2 regions of the Streptomyces sp. NPDC087787 genome follow, and region 2 is predicted to be linked to the other one. Evidence: riboswitches for the same ligand, from Rfam matches in the RefSeq annotation. Region 2 holds a riboswitch; the other holds the start of a gene.

Region 1 (7,563 bases), on a different contig from region 2:
GAGACGTTGCGCGCCGCACCTGTCGCAGCAATCTCCACCACGGGAGGTTTCCTTGCACCGCCGCCGTCGCACCGCGCTCGTCCTGTCCGCCGCGCTCCTCGCGGCGGCACCCCTGCTCACCGCCTGTGGAAGCGACGCGCATCCGGGCGCGGCGGCCGTGGTCGGCGGCCAGCGGATCACCTTCGGGCAGTTGCAGAGCCGGGTGAGCGAGGTGCGCGAGGCGCAGCGGGCCGCGGTGGCGGACGAGGCGCAGTACCAGCAGGCCGTCGCCTCGACCGGCACGCTCACCCGGGACACGCTGCACCAGATGGTGCTCGACCGGGTCCTCGACCGCGCCGCCCGGAACGCGGGCCTCACCGTCAGCCGCAGCGAGGTCCAGCAGTTGCGCACCGGTCTCGAACAGCAGGCGGGCGGCGCCAAGGCGCTCGAGGACACCTGGCTCCAGCGGTACGGGGTGCCGCCGCAGCGCCTCGACGACAACCTCCGCCTCCAGGTGAAGGCGCAGAAGCTCGCGACCCATCTGCACACCGACGCCGGCCAGCCGGCCTTCTGGAAGGCGCTGTCCGAGGCCTCCGCCGACCTCCACGTCGACCTCAACCCGCGCTACGGCACCTGGGACGTCGAGAAGAGCACCCTGGTGAACGCCAAGACGCCGTGGCTGCGGGACGTCTCGGCGTCCCAGAACCAGCAGTCCACCTGACCGGACGCCGGACGGTCGCCGGGCGGCCGGGCCTGTGGACAACCGGGCCGGGGGTGGCCCCCGGCCTGTGGACAACTCAAGGTGACCTCAGCCGCGTGCGTTACGTTCGGAGCGTGAACACCACCAGCGCCACCACCCCCGCAGCGGCCCCGGGCCGGATCGTCCTGCTCACCACCAGCCACCGGGTCGCCCCCGGCCTGCTGTCCTGGCCCGCCTGGCAGGCACTGCGGTCGGCGGACCGGGTGCTGTGCGCGGACGGTGCCCATCCGCAGCTGCCGTATCTGCGGGAGGCCGGCACAGCCGTGGACGAGGCGGCGCCGAGCGCGGAGGAGCTGGTGGACGCGTGCGCCGGCGGCCGTACGGTCGTCGTCGTGGCCACCGGCGAGGGCGAGCCCGCCCTGACCGACGGACTGGCCCGTCTGGCCGGATCCGGCCGTGTGCAGATGCCCGAGCTGGAACTGCTGCCCGCCTCCTACGACCTGCCCGGCGCCCGCCTGCTCGACCTCGTCCAGGTCATGGACCGCATCCGCGCCGAGTGCCCCTGGTCGTCCCGGCAGACCCACAAGGGCCTGGCCAAGTACGGCATCGAGGAGGCGTACGAGCTGGTCGAGGCGATCGAGGACGGCGACCGGGAGGAACTGCGCGAGGAACTGGGCGACGTCCTGCTCCAGGTGGTCTTCCACGCCCGTATCGCCGAGGAGGACCCCGAGGAGCCGTTCTCCATCGACGACGTGGCCGGCACCATCGTCGCCAAGCTGATCCACCGCCACCCGCACGTCTTCGGCGACGAGACCGCGACCACCCCGGAGGAGGTCAAGGCGCACTGGCTGCGCACCAAGGCCGAGGAGAAGCGGCGCACCTCCGTGACCGAGGGCGTCCCCCTCGGCCAGCCCGGCCTCGCCCTCGCCGCCAAGCTGGCCTCCCGGGTCCGCACGGCGGGCCTGGACGTCCCCCTCCCGGCGGGCGAGGGCTTCGGGTACGAACTGCTGGCCCTGGCCGCCCGCGCCGAGGCGGAGGGCGTCGACCCGGAGGCGGCCCTGCGCGCGGCGGCGCGCGCGTACCGGGACGTGATCATAAAGACGGAGGGCGACTGAGGTCCTGAGCGGCCGCGCGGCACGCGACTGCACCGCGCGGACGCCCCGGCGCTAGGGTCGGCCCCATGCACGACCAGCCACCCACCCTGTTCACCTGGGAGTTCGCGAGCGACCCCTACCCGGCCTACGCCTGGCTGCGCGAGCACGCCCCCGTGCACAGGACCCGCCTCCCCAGCGGGGTCGAGGCCTGGCTGGTCACCCGGTACGCCGACGCCCGGCAGGCCCTGGCCGACCAGCGGCTGAGCAAGAACCCGGTGCATCACGCCGAGCCCGCGCACGCCAAGGGCAGGACGGGCATCCCCGGCGAGCGCAAGGCCGAGCTGATGACCCACCTGCTGAACATCGACCCGCCGGACCACACCCGGCTGCGCCGGCTGGTCAGCAAGGCGTTCACCCCGCGCCGCGTCGCCGAGTTCGCCCCGCGGGTGCAGGAGCTGACCGACGGACTCATCGACGGGTTCGCCGGACGCGGCACCGCCGACCTCATCCGCGAGTTCGCCTTCCCGCTGCCCATCTACGCCATCTGCGACCTGCTCGGCGTCCCCCGCGAGGACCAGGACGACTTCCGTGACTGGGCAGGCATGATGCTGCATCTTCCCGGGGGCGAGTCCACGGACCCCCGGCGCCACGGCAAGAGCCCCCGCGGCGGAGTCGCCCGCTCGGTGAAGAAGATGCGCAGCTATCTCGCCGAGCTCATCCACCGCAAGCGCGAGGCGCTGCCGGCCGAGCCCGGCCCCGGCGAGGACCTCATCTCCGCCCTCATCCGCGCCTCCGACCACGGCGAGCACCTCACCGAGAACGAGGCCGCCGCCATGGCCTTCATTCTCCTGTTCGCCGGTTTCGAGACCACCGTCAACCTCATCGGCAACGGCACCTTCGCCCTGCTCACCCACCCCGAGCAGCGGGACCGGCTCCAGCGGTCCCTCGCCGATGGGGACGGCGGCCTGCTGGAGACGGGAGTGGAGGAACTCCTGCGCTACGACGGTCCGGTGGAACTGGCCACCTGGCGCTACGCCACCGAGCCGCTCACCATCGGCGGGCAGGACATCGCCCCCGGCGACCCGGTCCTCGTCGTCCTCGCCGCCGCCGACCGGGATCCGGAGAGGTTCGACAGCCCCGACGTCCTCGATCTCGGGCGACGTGACAATCAACACCTCGGCTACGGACACGGCATCCACTACTGCCTCGGCGCGCCGCTCGCCCGACTGGAGGGCCAGACAGCGCTGGCCACCCTCCTCACCCGGCTTCCGGACCTCCAACTGGACGCGGATCCGGCCGATTTGCGCTGGCGCGGCGGGCTCATCATGCGCGGACTGCGGACGCTGCCGGTGCGGTTCACCCCTGGTCGGTAAGTCGGAGGGAAGCCGGACAAGGCCGGAAAAGGCGCCTGCGGCCGCATCGCCCCTACCCACTGACGGCCCCGAACATGACACAGCGTCAGCTGTGTGATCTTCACGTGATCTGTGCGGCATGAACTTGTAACAAGCGAGCGTCAGCGGCTACTTTCACCCATCAGCGTGGCGCCGAGTCGCGGCCGCCACGCCGGTCAGCGTTGTCGCACGAAAGGTCTCCGTATGCTCTCCGGGAACGGCCGTCACCGTCGGCCCCGTCAGGCTCCGGCCCTCCTCGTCGCCGCTGGAGTGACCGGATCCGCCATCGCCATCCCGCTGATGGGCGCCGGCGCCGCCAGCGCCGCCGACGGCAACACCTGGGACAAGGTGGCCAAGTGCGAGAGCGGCGGCGCCTGGAGCTCCAACGCCGGCAACGGCTACTACGGCGGCCTGCAGATGACGCAGGACGACTGGGAGAAGTACGGCGGCCTCGACTACGCGCTGAGCGCCGATCAGGCGAGCCGGTCCCAGCAGATAGCCGTGGCTGAGAAGGTGCTCGCCGACAAGGGTCCCGGTGCCTGGCCGACGTGCGGGCTGCTCTCCGGTCTCGGCGAGAAGTCCGAGGCGGCGAAGGTGGACACCGGAGTGGGCGATACCGGATCCTCCAACTCCTCCGGGAAGTCGCTCACCGACGACCTCGGTCTGTCGAACTCGTCACAGACGCCGGCCGACTCGTCCGGCTCGTCGGACACCGAGCCCGGTCCGGCCGACTCCTCCGACTACCCGAGCGAGTCCCCCACCACGTCCTCACCCTCGCCGTCCTCGCCGGCCAAGAAGGGTAAGCCGGGTAAGTCCGACACATCCCGTGATGTCGCCGTGAGCGGGTCCCAGTCGTCCGACACCTCGTCCCCGGTCGCGCCGGAGCCGGGCGGTACGGACAAGTCCTGGCAGGTCGGCGGCAGTTCGGCCCTGGTCGACACCGGGGCGCTGGGCGGCGGGCGGCACCGCGGCGGCAGTGCCGTCGAGAACCTGGTCGACAACCACACGGCCGCCTCCGCCGGCCGCCACGCCGCACGCGCCGGCGACTCCTACACCGTTCGCGCCGGCGACTCCCTCGAGTCCATCGCCGACTCCCTTGACGTGCCCGGCGGATGGGATGCGCTGTACGCCGCGAACAAGGGCGCGATCGGGTCCGACCCGAACCACGTCTCCGCCGGTCAGACCCTGAATATCCCTACCGAAACGCCCCAGAAGTAGCGGGAGTTCACGTCACGCTTCGCCCCGAATGCCCCATTCGGGGAAAGTGTGGGATGAGTCTCAGAAGCCCTGATCGTCTTTGGAATTCGGCGGAGCGCGTGCCTACGGTCGTGACCGCTCGTCACCGCGAGCCCCGGCTGCCGCAACGCCGAATCCTGCCAGCGGCCGCACGGGAACAGTCGTCGCGTCAAGCGCCGTGGGCAGGAGCGGGGGACCCAAGGTAGGCGCCGCACCGGGCAGTTGACCGGAGCGGCTAGGGGTGGAGCCGTGCCTCGTGTACGAGGCACGGCCGGGCAACTCAACCGGCCCGAACCCGACAGCTCACCTCGCAGGCGTCGGTGAGGGGATCCATCCATGCTGTTCTCCAGCAAGGGCAAGCACCGCCGTCCGTCCAGGGCCACCCGTGTCGTCGCGCTCGCCGGTGTCGCCGGCGCCGCGGTCGCCGCCCCGCTGATGGCGGTCGGCGACGCCTCCGCCGCCACCGCCTCCCAGTGGGACGCGGTCGCACAGTGCGAGTCCGGTGGCAACTGGTCCATCAACACCGGCAACGGCTTCTACGGCGGCCTCCAGTTCACCAACTCCACCTGGGCCGGGTACGGCGGCACCTCCTACGCGTCGCGCGCCGACCTGGCCTCCAAGTCGCAGCAGATAGCCGTCGCCGAGAAGGTGCTCGCGGGCCAGGGCAAGGGTGCCTGGCCGGTCTGCGGCAAGGGCCTGTCCGGCGCCGCCTACACCGGCAGCGCCCCCGCGTCGTCGTCCTCGTCGGGCTCGGCGTCCTCGTCGGCGGGTGGCAGCTCCGCCAAGAGCACCGCCACCCGCTCGACCGAGCGGCAGGCCGCCAGCCGCTCCGCGACGCGTTCGGCCCCGAGCGGGACCGTGACCACGCCGACCGGCAAGAAGGTCGAGAAGGGCGACGGCGAGTACAAGGTGGTCTCCGGCGACACCCTCAGCTCCATCGCCGCCCGCCACGGCGTCCAGGGCGGCTGGCAGAAGCTGTTCGAGCTGAACAAGGACGTCGTCGACAACGCCGACCTCATCTACCCGGGCCAGCAGCTCCACCTGAAGTAAGGGCCCGTCCCGCCCTCCACGGGCTCCCCGCCCCGGCGCGTTCCCCCCTGCGCGCCCGGGGCGGGGCTTTTTTCGTCTCCCGCACACCGTCCCGTTCCCGAAGATTCCCCTCCCCTTTGTTCCGAACGGGAACAAAGGGTACTGTCACTCTGTCCATGAGGCGGTCGGTCGGCCGGTCGCCGCCCCGGGACGGTTAGGCTCTAGTCGCAGGGCTCACGCCCCGCACTTTCAGCGTCACATCCCAGAAGGAGATGCTCGTGCCGTCCATCGACGTCGTCGTAGCCCGGGAAATCCTGGACTCCCGAGGCAACCCCACGGTCGAGGTCGAGGTCGGCCTCGACGACGGCAGCACCGGTCGTGCCGCCGTCCCCTCCGGCGCCTCCACCGGTGCCTTCGAGGCCGTCGAGCTCCGTGACGGAGACCCCAACCGCTACCAGGGCAAGGGCGTCGAGAAGGCCGTCCTCGCCGTGATCGAGCAGATCGGCCCGGAGCTCGTCGGCTACGACGCCACCGAGCAGCGTCTGATCGACCAGGCCATGTTCGACCTGGACGCCACCGACAACAAGGGCTCGCTGGGCGCCAACGCCATCCTCGGCGTCTCCCTCGCCGTCGCCCACGCCGCCTCCGAGGCCTCGGACCTCCCCCTCTTCCGCTACCTGGGCGGTCCGAACGCGCACCTGCTGCCGGTGCCGATGATGAACATCCTGAACGGCGGCTCGCACGCCGACTCCAACGTGGACATCCAGGAGTTCATGATCGCCCCGATCGGCGCGGAGTCCTTCTCCGAGGCCCTGCGCTGGGGCACCGAGGTCTACCACACCCTGAAGAAGGTCCTGAAGAGCAAGGGCCTGTCCACCGGCCTCGGCGACGAGGGCGGCTTCGCCCCGAACCTCGGCTCCAACCGCGAGGCCCTCGACCTCATCCTCGAAGCGATCAAGGAAGCCGGCTACGCGCCCGGCGAGCAGATCGCCCTCGCGCTCGACGTCGCCGCCTCCGAGTTCTACAAGGACGGCAAGTACCTCTTCGAGGGCAAGGACCGCTCCGCGGCGGAGATGACCGAGTACTACGAGGAGCTGGTGGCCGCCTACCCGCTCGTCTCCATCGAGGACCCGCTGTTCGAGGACGACTGGGCCGGCTGGAAGGTCATCACCGACAAGCTCGGCGACAGGGTCCAGCTCGTCGGCGACGACCTGTTCGTCACCAACCCCGAGCGTCTCGCCCGCGGCATCGAGGAGGGCGCCGCCAACGCGCTGCTCGTGAAGGTGAACCAGATCGGTTCGCTCACCGAGACCCTGGACGCCGTCGAGCTGGCCCAGCGCAACGGCTTCAAGTGCATGATGTCCCACCGCTCCGGCGAGACCGAGGACGTCACGATCGCCGACCTGGCCGTCGCCACCAACTGCGGCCAGATCAAGACCGGCGCCCCGGCCCGCTCCGAGCGCGTCGCCAAGTACAACCAGCTGCTGCGCATCGAGGAGATCCTCGACGACGCCGCGGTGTACGCGGGCCGCTCGGCCTTCCCGCGGTTCCGCTCCGCCCAGTAGGCGCGGCAAGGGCTCGGCCGCCACGGCGGCTGAGCCGCACAGCGTACGGCTTCGCCCGTCGCACGTACGTCCCCGTACCCGGTCCCGTACCGTGTCCGGGGACGTACGCACGTGTGTGCGCGGGCACGAACGGGAGGCGGGACGATGGCCGTCAAGGACCGGGACCGGTTCTCCACCACGACCAGGATCAGGCTGCTCGGTGAGCAGACCGCGGCCCGCGTCTACCGTTCGCAGACCCGGCGCCAGGCCCGCCGCTCCCGCCTCACCGGCCGCGCGGCGCTGCTCGCGCTGGTGCTGTGCTCGATGGTGGTCGCCCTCGCGTATCCGATGCGGCAGTACGTCTCCCAGCGCGCCGACATCGCCGACCTGCAACGCCAGAAGCGGCAGGCCCAGCAGCGGGTGGAACAACTGCGCGACCTCAAGGCACGCTGGCAGGACGACGCCTACGCCGAACAGCAGATCCGGCGGCGGCTGCACTACGTGAAGCCCGGGGAGACCGGCTACTCCGTGGTCGAACCGGGCCCGGCCGAGCGGTCCCGCGCCGAGCGGGGGACGGCCCGCCGCCCCTG
Region 2 (7,563 bases):
CCGTCCCCACAGGGCACGTTCCGCCCTCTCGTCCCGCCTCCGGGGACCTCCGCCGTCCCGTGACCGCTGGTGGCGGTGGTGCCTCTGGTGCCGGTGCGAACTGCGGGGACGTCCTGTTCCGCGGTGCCGCCGTGACGCACGGCTTTCCGTCTCGCTCTCGGCGTACGGACCGCGGGAACTTCGCCACGGGTCCGCACGCTTGCATACAGTGGCAGGACCGGCAGGAAAAGGGCGGTTCGCGAACCGCCATCGCGATCGAAGGGACGTACATGCCCATGGGTCACACGGCCGCAGCCGAGGCAGGCTCCGGCGGCCTGACAGCGACCGAGCACCGCCTGGCCAACGGCCTGCGCGTGGTGCTCTCCGAGGACCACCTGACCCCGGTCGCGGCGGTGTGCCTCTGGTACGACGTCGGCTCGCGCCACGAGGTCAAGGGACGCACCGGCCTGGCTCACCTTTTCGAGCACCTGATGTTCCAGGGCTCCGCCCAGGTCAAGGGCAACGGCCACTTCGAACTGGTGCAGGGCGCGGGCGGCTCGCTCAACGGCACCACCAGCTTCGAGCGCACCAACTACTTCGAGACCATGCCCACCCACCAGCTGGAGCTCGCCCTCTGGCTGGAGGCCGACCGCATGGGCTCGCTGCTCGCGGCGCTGGACGACGAGTCCATGGAGAACCAGCGGGACGTCGTCAAGAACGAGCGCCGCCAGCGCTACGACAACGTCCCCTACGGCACCGCCTTCGAGCGGCTGACCGCCCTCGCCTACCCGGAGGGCCACCCGTACCACCACACGCCGATCGGATCCATGGCGGACCTCGACGCGGCCACCCTGGAGGACGCGCGCGCGTTCTTCCGCACGTACTACGCCCCGAACAACGCCGTCCTGTCGGTCGTCGGTGACATCGACCCGGAGCAGACGCTCGCCTGGATCGAGAAGTACTTCGGCTCCATCGCGTCCCACGACGGCAAGCCCGAGCCCCGCGACGGCTCCCTGCCCGACGTCATCGGCGGGCAGCTGCGCGAGGTCGTCGAGGAGGAGGTCCCGGCCCGCGCACTGATGGCCGCCTACCGGCTCCCGCACGACGGCACGCGCGCGTGCGACGCGGCCGACCTGGCGCTCACCATCCTCGGCGGCGGCGAGTCCTCGCGGCTCTACAACCGGCTGGTGCGCCGCGACCGTACGGCTGTCGCGGCCGGTTTCGGCCTGCTGCGGCTGTCCGGCGCGCCCTCCCTCGGCTGGCTGGACGTCAAGACCTCCGGCGACGTCGAGGTCCCGGTCATCGAGTCGGCGATCGACGAGGAGCTCGCCCGGTTCGCCGAACAGGGTCCGACGGCCGAGGAGATGGAGCGCGCCCAGGCCCAGCTGGAGCGCGAGTGGCTGGACCGTCTCGGCACCGTCGCCGGCCGCGCCGACGAACTGTGCCGCTACGCCGTCCTGTTCGGCGACCCGCAGCTGGCCCTGACCGCCGTCGCCCGGGTCCTGGAGGTGACGCCCGAGGAGGTCCAGGAGGTCGCCAAGTCCCGCCTGCGTCCCGACAACCGCGCGGTGCTCGTCTACGAGCCGACCGCCGCCGCTGCGCAGGACGACGCCCAGGACGCGGACGCCGCGGCCACCGACGAGACCGAGGAGGCGGCGAAGTGACCGAGCTCGCCACGATGGAGTTCCACCCCCAGCCCCGGGCCGGCGCGGCCAGGCCGTGGGCGTTCCCCGCCCCCGAGCGCGGGACCCTGGACAACGGCCTGACGGTGTTGCGCTGTCACCGCCCCGGCCAGCAGGTCGTCGCCGTGGAGGTGCTGCTTGACGCGCCCCTGGAGGCGGAGCCGGCCGACCTGGACGGCGTGGCCACGATCATGGCGCGGGCCTTCTCCGAGGGCACCGACAAGCACTCCGCCGAGGAGTTCGCCGCCGAGCTGGAGCGCGCGGGCGCCACCCTCGACGCGCACGCCGACCACCCCGGCGTACGGCTGAGCCTGGAGGTCCCGGCCTCGCGTCTGGCCAAGGGGCTCGGCCTGCTGTCCGACGCCCTCAGGGCGCCCGCGTTCGCCGACTCCGAGGTCGAGCGGCTGGTGCGCAACCGGCTCGACGAGATCCCGCACGAGCTGGCCAACCCGGCCCGCCGCGCCGCCAAGGAGCTGTCCAAGGAGCTCTTCCCGGCCGACTCGCGCATGTCGCGTCCCCGCCAGGGCACCGAGGAGACGGTCGGCGCCATCGACTCGGCTGCCGTCCGCGCCTTCTACAACCGGCACGTGCGTCCGGCCACGGCCACCGCCGTGGTCGTCGGCGACCTCACCGGAGTCGACCTCGACGAGCTGCTGGGCCGGACCCTGGGCGCCTGGTCCGGCGCGCCCGCCAAGCCGCGGCCCGTGCCGCCGGTGACCGCCGACGACACCGGCCGCGTCGTCATCGTGGACCGGCCCGGCGCCGTCCAGACGCAGCTCCTCATCGGCCGCATCGGCCCCGACCGGCACGCCCGCGTGTGGCCCGCCCAGGTGCTCGGCACGTACTGCCTCGGCGGCACCCTCACCTCCCGCCTGGACCGCGTCCTGCGCGAGGAGAAGGGCTACACCTACGGCGTCCGGGCGTTCGGCCAGGTGATGCGCTCGGCCCCCGACGGGTCGGGCGCCGCGATGCTCGCCATCAGCGGCTCGGTCGACACCCCGAACACCGGCCCGGCCCTGGACGACCTGTTCACGGTGCTGCGCAAGCTCGCCGCCGAGGGCCTCACCGACGCCGAGCGTGACGTCGCCGTGCAGAACCTCGTCGGCGTGGCCCCGCTGAAGTACGAGACGGCCGCCGCCGTGGCGGGCACGCTGGCCGACCAGGTCGAGCAGCACCTGCCCGACGACTACCAGGCGACGCTCTATCAGCAGCTCGCCGCCACCGGCACGGTGGAGGCCACCGCGGCCGTCGTCAACGCCTTCCCGGTGGACCGTCTCGTGACGGTCCTCGTCGGTGACGCGGCGCAGATCAAGGAGCCCGTCGAGGCCCTGGGCGTCGGCCGGGTCACCGTCGTCGAGGCCGAGTAGGGGTACACCCGGCCGCCGCCGTGCGCGGCGACCGGCACACACGCGCGTGGGGCCCTGGTGACCGAAGCGTCACCAGGGCCCTGTGTTGTCCGAGTGTGGTCCGAATTGATGGGGAGAGCGCCTTTCGCCCTGTGGTATGCGCTACAAAACTTCTGATCCGTTTGGGAATTGAAAGCGGCCCCGCTTAGCGTCGGTCCGGCTGTTCGTCGGGCAGTGCGCCGCGTCCGCGGCACCGGACAGTCATCGCCGAGTCCCCGTACGGCGCGAGCCAGGGGAGCCGGGGACCCACCGTCCCTGGGGTGAATCGGACACCCGCGCGCGATGCGTAGGGGGCCGTAGGAGACCTTCCCGCTCCGAACCCGTCAGCTAACCCGGTAGGCGACACGGAAGGAAAGGACCCACGTCTCCATGGCGTTCACCCGCGCCGCCGGGAAGCACCGGCGGCCGAGCCGGATGCACCGCACCACCGCCCACGCTGCGGGCGTCGCGGCCCTGGCCACCACCGGTGCCATCGGCACCCTCGCCGCCCCGGCCCTCGCGGCGGAGGCTCCCGCCCCCGAGGACACCGGCCTCACCCCGGTCGTCACCATCGGCGACAGCGTCGCCGAGAAGATCGACGCCCAGGCCGTCGCCCAGCACCGGGCCGCCGCGCGCAAGGAGGCCGAGAAGGCCGCGCGCAAGAAGGCCGCCGAGCAGGCGGTGAAGGAGCGCGAGGCCAAGGCGCGCGCCGCCCGCGAGGCCGAGCGTGAGCGCCTCAACGCCTTCGTCACGCCGATCTCCGACTCCTACGTGTCGACCGGCTACCGGACCGGCGGCTCCCTGTGGTCCTCCGGCACCCACACCGGCGTCGACTTCCACGCCGCGAGCGGCGCCGGCGTCCACGCGGTCGGCAGCGGCACCGTCGTCGACGCCGGCTGGGGCGGGGCGTACGGGAACCAGATCGTGATCAGGATGGCCGACGGCATGTACACCCAGTACGGGCACCTGTCGTCCATCCAGGTCTCGGTGGGCCAGCACGTGATCCCCGGTCAGCGGATCGCCCTGTCCGGCGCGACCGGCAACGTCACCGGACCGCACCTCCACTTCGAGGCCCGTACGACCCCGGACTACGGCTCCGACGTCGACCCCGTGGCCTACCTCCGCAAGCACGGCGTCAACGTCTGACCCGCCGCCCGGCGCACCGTCCGGCCCTCCCGAGGCCCCTGCTCCCGAGCCGGGGCCTCCGGCGTTCCCCGGCGGCCGCCACCGGCACGCCGAAGCCGTGCCACCCGTCCGGGCGGCACGGCTTCGGCGCAGGACCGTTCCTGCCGGTCAGACCGTCTCGGGAAGCTCCTCGAGCCCCTCGGCGACCAGCTTGGCCAGCCGGTCGAGCGCGGCGTCCGCGCCGTCGGCGTCGGAGGCCAGGACGACCTCCTCGCCGCCCTCGGCGCCGAGGCCGAGCACGGCCAGCATGGAGGCCGCGTTGACGGGCGTCCCGTCGGCCTTGGCGATCGTCACCGGGATGCCTGCGGCCGTGGCGGCCCGGACGAAGATGGAAGCGGGGCGGGCGTGGAGACCCTCGGCCCAGCCGACGTTGACGCGGCGCTCAGCCATGTGTTGCTGCCCTTCAGGTGATCAGGGTTGTCTAGACCAGTTTTCCACACGTGGTGCGAGCACGGAGCGGGCGTGTGCGCCGCTCCGGGTGGCGCCGGACCGCGGCCTCGGTCCGATGTGTGTCCTCCACAGACTGCCTCGCGCCGCTGTGGGACGCGAGCCGTACGCTGGGCCCCATGCAGACCTCGCCGGACCGGCACGAGTACCCCGCCCACTGGGAGGCCGACGTGGTACTGCGCGACGGCGGCACCGCACGGATCCGCCCCATCACCGCCGATGACGCCGGCCGTCTGGTCAGCTTCTACGAGCAGGTGTCGGACGAGTCCAAGTACTACCGCTTCTTCGCGCCCTACCCGCGGCTCTCCGCGAAGGACGTCCACCGCTTCACGCACCACGACTTCGTGGATCGGGTGGGACTCGCGGCCACGGTCGGCGGCGAGTTCATCGCCACCGTACGCTACGACCGCATCGGCGCGGACGGCATGCCCGCCTCGGCGCCCTCCGACGAGGCCGAGGTCGCCTTCCTCGTACAGGACGCCCACCAGGGCCGGGGCGTCGCCTCCGCGCTCCTGGAGCACATCGCCGCCGTCGCCCGGGAGCGCGGCATCCGCCGATTCACCGCCGAGGTGCTGCCGGCCAACACCAAGATGATCAAGGTGTTCACGGACGCCGGGTACACCCAGAAGCGCAGTTTCGAGGACGGCGTCGTACACCTGGAGTTCGGCATCGAGCCCACCGACCGCTCGCTGGCCGTGCAGCACGCACGGGAGCAGCGGGCCGAGGCGCGGTCGGTACGGCGGCTCCTGGTGCCCGGCTCGGTCGCCGTCGTCGGAGTGGGCCGCACGCGCGGGGGCGTGGGCCGCGGCATCCTCGACCACATCCGCGACGCAGGGTTCACGGGGCGGCTCCACGCCGTGAACCGGGCCTTCGGCGAGGACCGCCGGGAGATCGACGGGGTGCCCGCCCACCGCTCGGTGCGCGACATCGACGGTCCCGTGGACCTCGCCGTCGTCGCCGTGCCGGCCGAACACGTCCCGGACGCCGTCGCCGAGTGCGGGGAGCACGGGGTGCAGGGGCTCGTCGTGATCTCCGCGGGCTACGCGGAGAGCGGCCCCGAGGGACGCGAGAGGCAGCGCGCGCTCGTGCGGCAGGCGCGCTCGTACGGCATGCGGATCATCGGGCCCAACACCTTCGGCATCATCAACACCTCGCCGGACGTCCGGCTCAACGCCTCCCTCGCCCCCGAGCTGCCCCGGCCCGGCCGCATCGGGCTTTTCGCCCAGTCCGGGGCCATCGGCATCGCGCTGCTGTCCCGGCTGCACCGGCGCGGCGGCGGGGTCACCGGGGTCACGGGCGTGTCGACCTTCGTGTCGGCCGGCAACAGGGCGGACGTCTCCGGCAACGACGTCATGCAGTTCTGGTACGACGACCCCGACACCGACGTCGCCCTGATGTACCTGGAGTCCATCGGCAACCCGCGCAAGTTCACCCGCCTGGCCCGGCGTACGGCGGCGGTGAAGCCGCTGGTCGTGGTGCAGAGCGCGGGCTCCGCCCCGCAGGGGCACGCGGTACGGGCGACGCGGCTGCCGCACGCGACGGTGTCCGCGCTGCTGCGGCAGGCCGGCGTGATCCGGGTCGACACCATCACCGAACTGGTCGACACCGGACTGCTGCTCGCCCGGCAGCCGCTGCCGCCGGGACCGCGGGTGGCGATCCTCGGCAACTCCGAGTCGCTGGGCGTGCTGACCTACGACCGCTGTCTCGCGGAGGGCCTGCGCCCCCAGCCGCCGCGCGACCTGACGACGGCGGCCTCGGCGGAGGACTTCCGGGTCGCGCTGTCCCGGGCGCTCACCGACGAGGCCACCGACGCGGTGGTCGTCACGCTGATACCGGCCGTGGGGGAGGAGGCCGCGGCGGACACGGCCCTGGCCGAGGCGCTGCGCTCGGCCGCCCAGGAGGTCCCCGGCAAGCCGGTCCTGGTCGTCCACGTCGAGTTCGGCGACCTGGCGGAAGCCCTCTCCGCCGCCACGAGCACGGCCCCGCCCCCCGGCCCGGGCCCCCAGCCCCCGGCGACCCCGCTGCTGCCGCCGCCCACGGCACCCGGGTCGGCCCAGGCTTCCCCGGGGGGCCCGGACCGCTCAGCGGGCGGGGCGTCCCCGTCGGGTCCGGTTCACCAGGCGGGCGCGGCCTCCCCGGCGGGCGGGGCGTCCGCGGTGGGTGCGGTCCCTCAGCCGGGTGCGGCCTTCCCGGCGGGCGCGGACCCTCAGCCGGGTGCGGCCTTCCCGGCGGGTGCGGATCCTCAGTCGGGCGGGGCGTCCGCGGCGGGTGCGGTCCCTCAGCCGGGTGCGGCCTTCCCGGCGGGCGTGGACCCTCAGCCGGGTGCGGCCTCCGCGGCGGGCGTGGACCCTCAGCCGGGCGGGGCGTCCCCGGCCGACTCGGGCCCTGAGCCCGGCGCGGCACCGCATGTCGGCCAGGGCCTCCGGCCGGGGGCGGGCCACCGGTCCGGCCCGGTCTTTTCGGCCGCCGACCCGAACCCAGAAACGGGCACCGGCCCGAAGGCCGTGCCGGGTTCGGACCGAATTCCCGGCGCGAGCGCGCGGCCCGGTTCCGGCCCCCGGCCACCGGCCCCCCACGCGCCCGAAGGGGCCGGGGGCACGGGCCCCGGGTCCGTGGCGCCGGCCGGTGCGAGCACCGGGCCGGCCCCCGCGGGGCCGCGGCTGATCACCGCCTATCCCGCAGCCGAGCGCGCCGTGCGGGCGCTCGCCGAAGCGGTCCGGTACGGGCAGTGGCGGCGGGAGGCGGCGGAGCCCGGCAGGGTGCCGGAGTACGAGGACATCGACGAGAAAGGCGCCGCCGCGTTCATCGGCGGGATGCTGGAGCGCGGGCAGGGCCTCACGCTCGGCACGGAGAAGACCTGCGAGCTGCTCGGCCGGTACGGCATC

The links. Region 2 has a riboswitch for cyclic di-AMP ahead of ACIOWN_RS17840 (M23 family metallopeptidase). Riboswitches for the same ligand answer to the same signal wherever they lie in the genome.
Region 1: it holds a riboswitch for cyclic di-AMP, as region 2 does, so the genes downstream of both, ACIOWN_RS24750 (transglycosylase family protein) here and ACIOWN_RS17840 (M23 family metallopeptidase) in region 2, are expected to answer to the same signal.

Annotation. Positions count from the first base shown of each region.
Region 1 is NZ_JBIUVQ010000016.1:79,457-87,019, reverse strand. It holds gene ACIOWN_RS24770 (SurA N-terminal domain-containing protein) at 53-700, shown strand; gene ACIOWN_RS24765 (nucleoside triphosphate pyrophosphohydrolase) at 814-1,794, shown strand; gene ACIOWN_RS24760 (cytochrome P450) at 1,860-3,146, shown strand; gene ACIOWN_RS24755 (transglycosylase family protein) at 3,369-4,382, shown strand; cyclic di-AMP (ydaO/yuaA leader) riboswitch at 4,565-4,732, shown strand; gene ACIOWN_RS24750 (transglycosylase family protein) at 4,737-5,450, shown strand; gene eno (phosphopyruvate hydratase) at 5,702-6,994, shown strand; gene ACIOWN_RS24740 (septum formation initiator family protein) at 7,139-7,563, shown strand, end outside.
Region 2 is NZ_JBIUVQ010000010.1:107,935-115,497, forward strand. It holds gene ACIOWN_RS17830 (M16 family metallopeptidase) at 270-1,643, shown strand; gene ACIOWN_RS17835 (pitrilysin family protein) at 1,640-3,028, shown strand; cyclic di-AMP (ydaO/yuaA leader) riboswitch at 3,263-3,424, shown strand; gene ACIOWN_RS17840 (M23 family metallopeptidase) at 3,437-4,192, shown strand; gene ACIOWN_RS17845 (HPr family phosphocarrier protein) at 4,340-4,621, opposite strand; gene ACIOWN_RS17850 (GNAT family N-acetyltransferase) at 4,798-7,563, shown strand, end outside.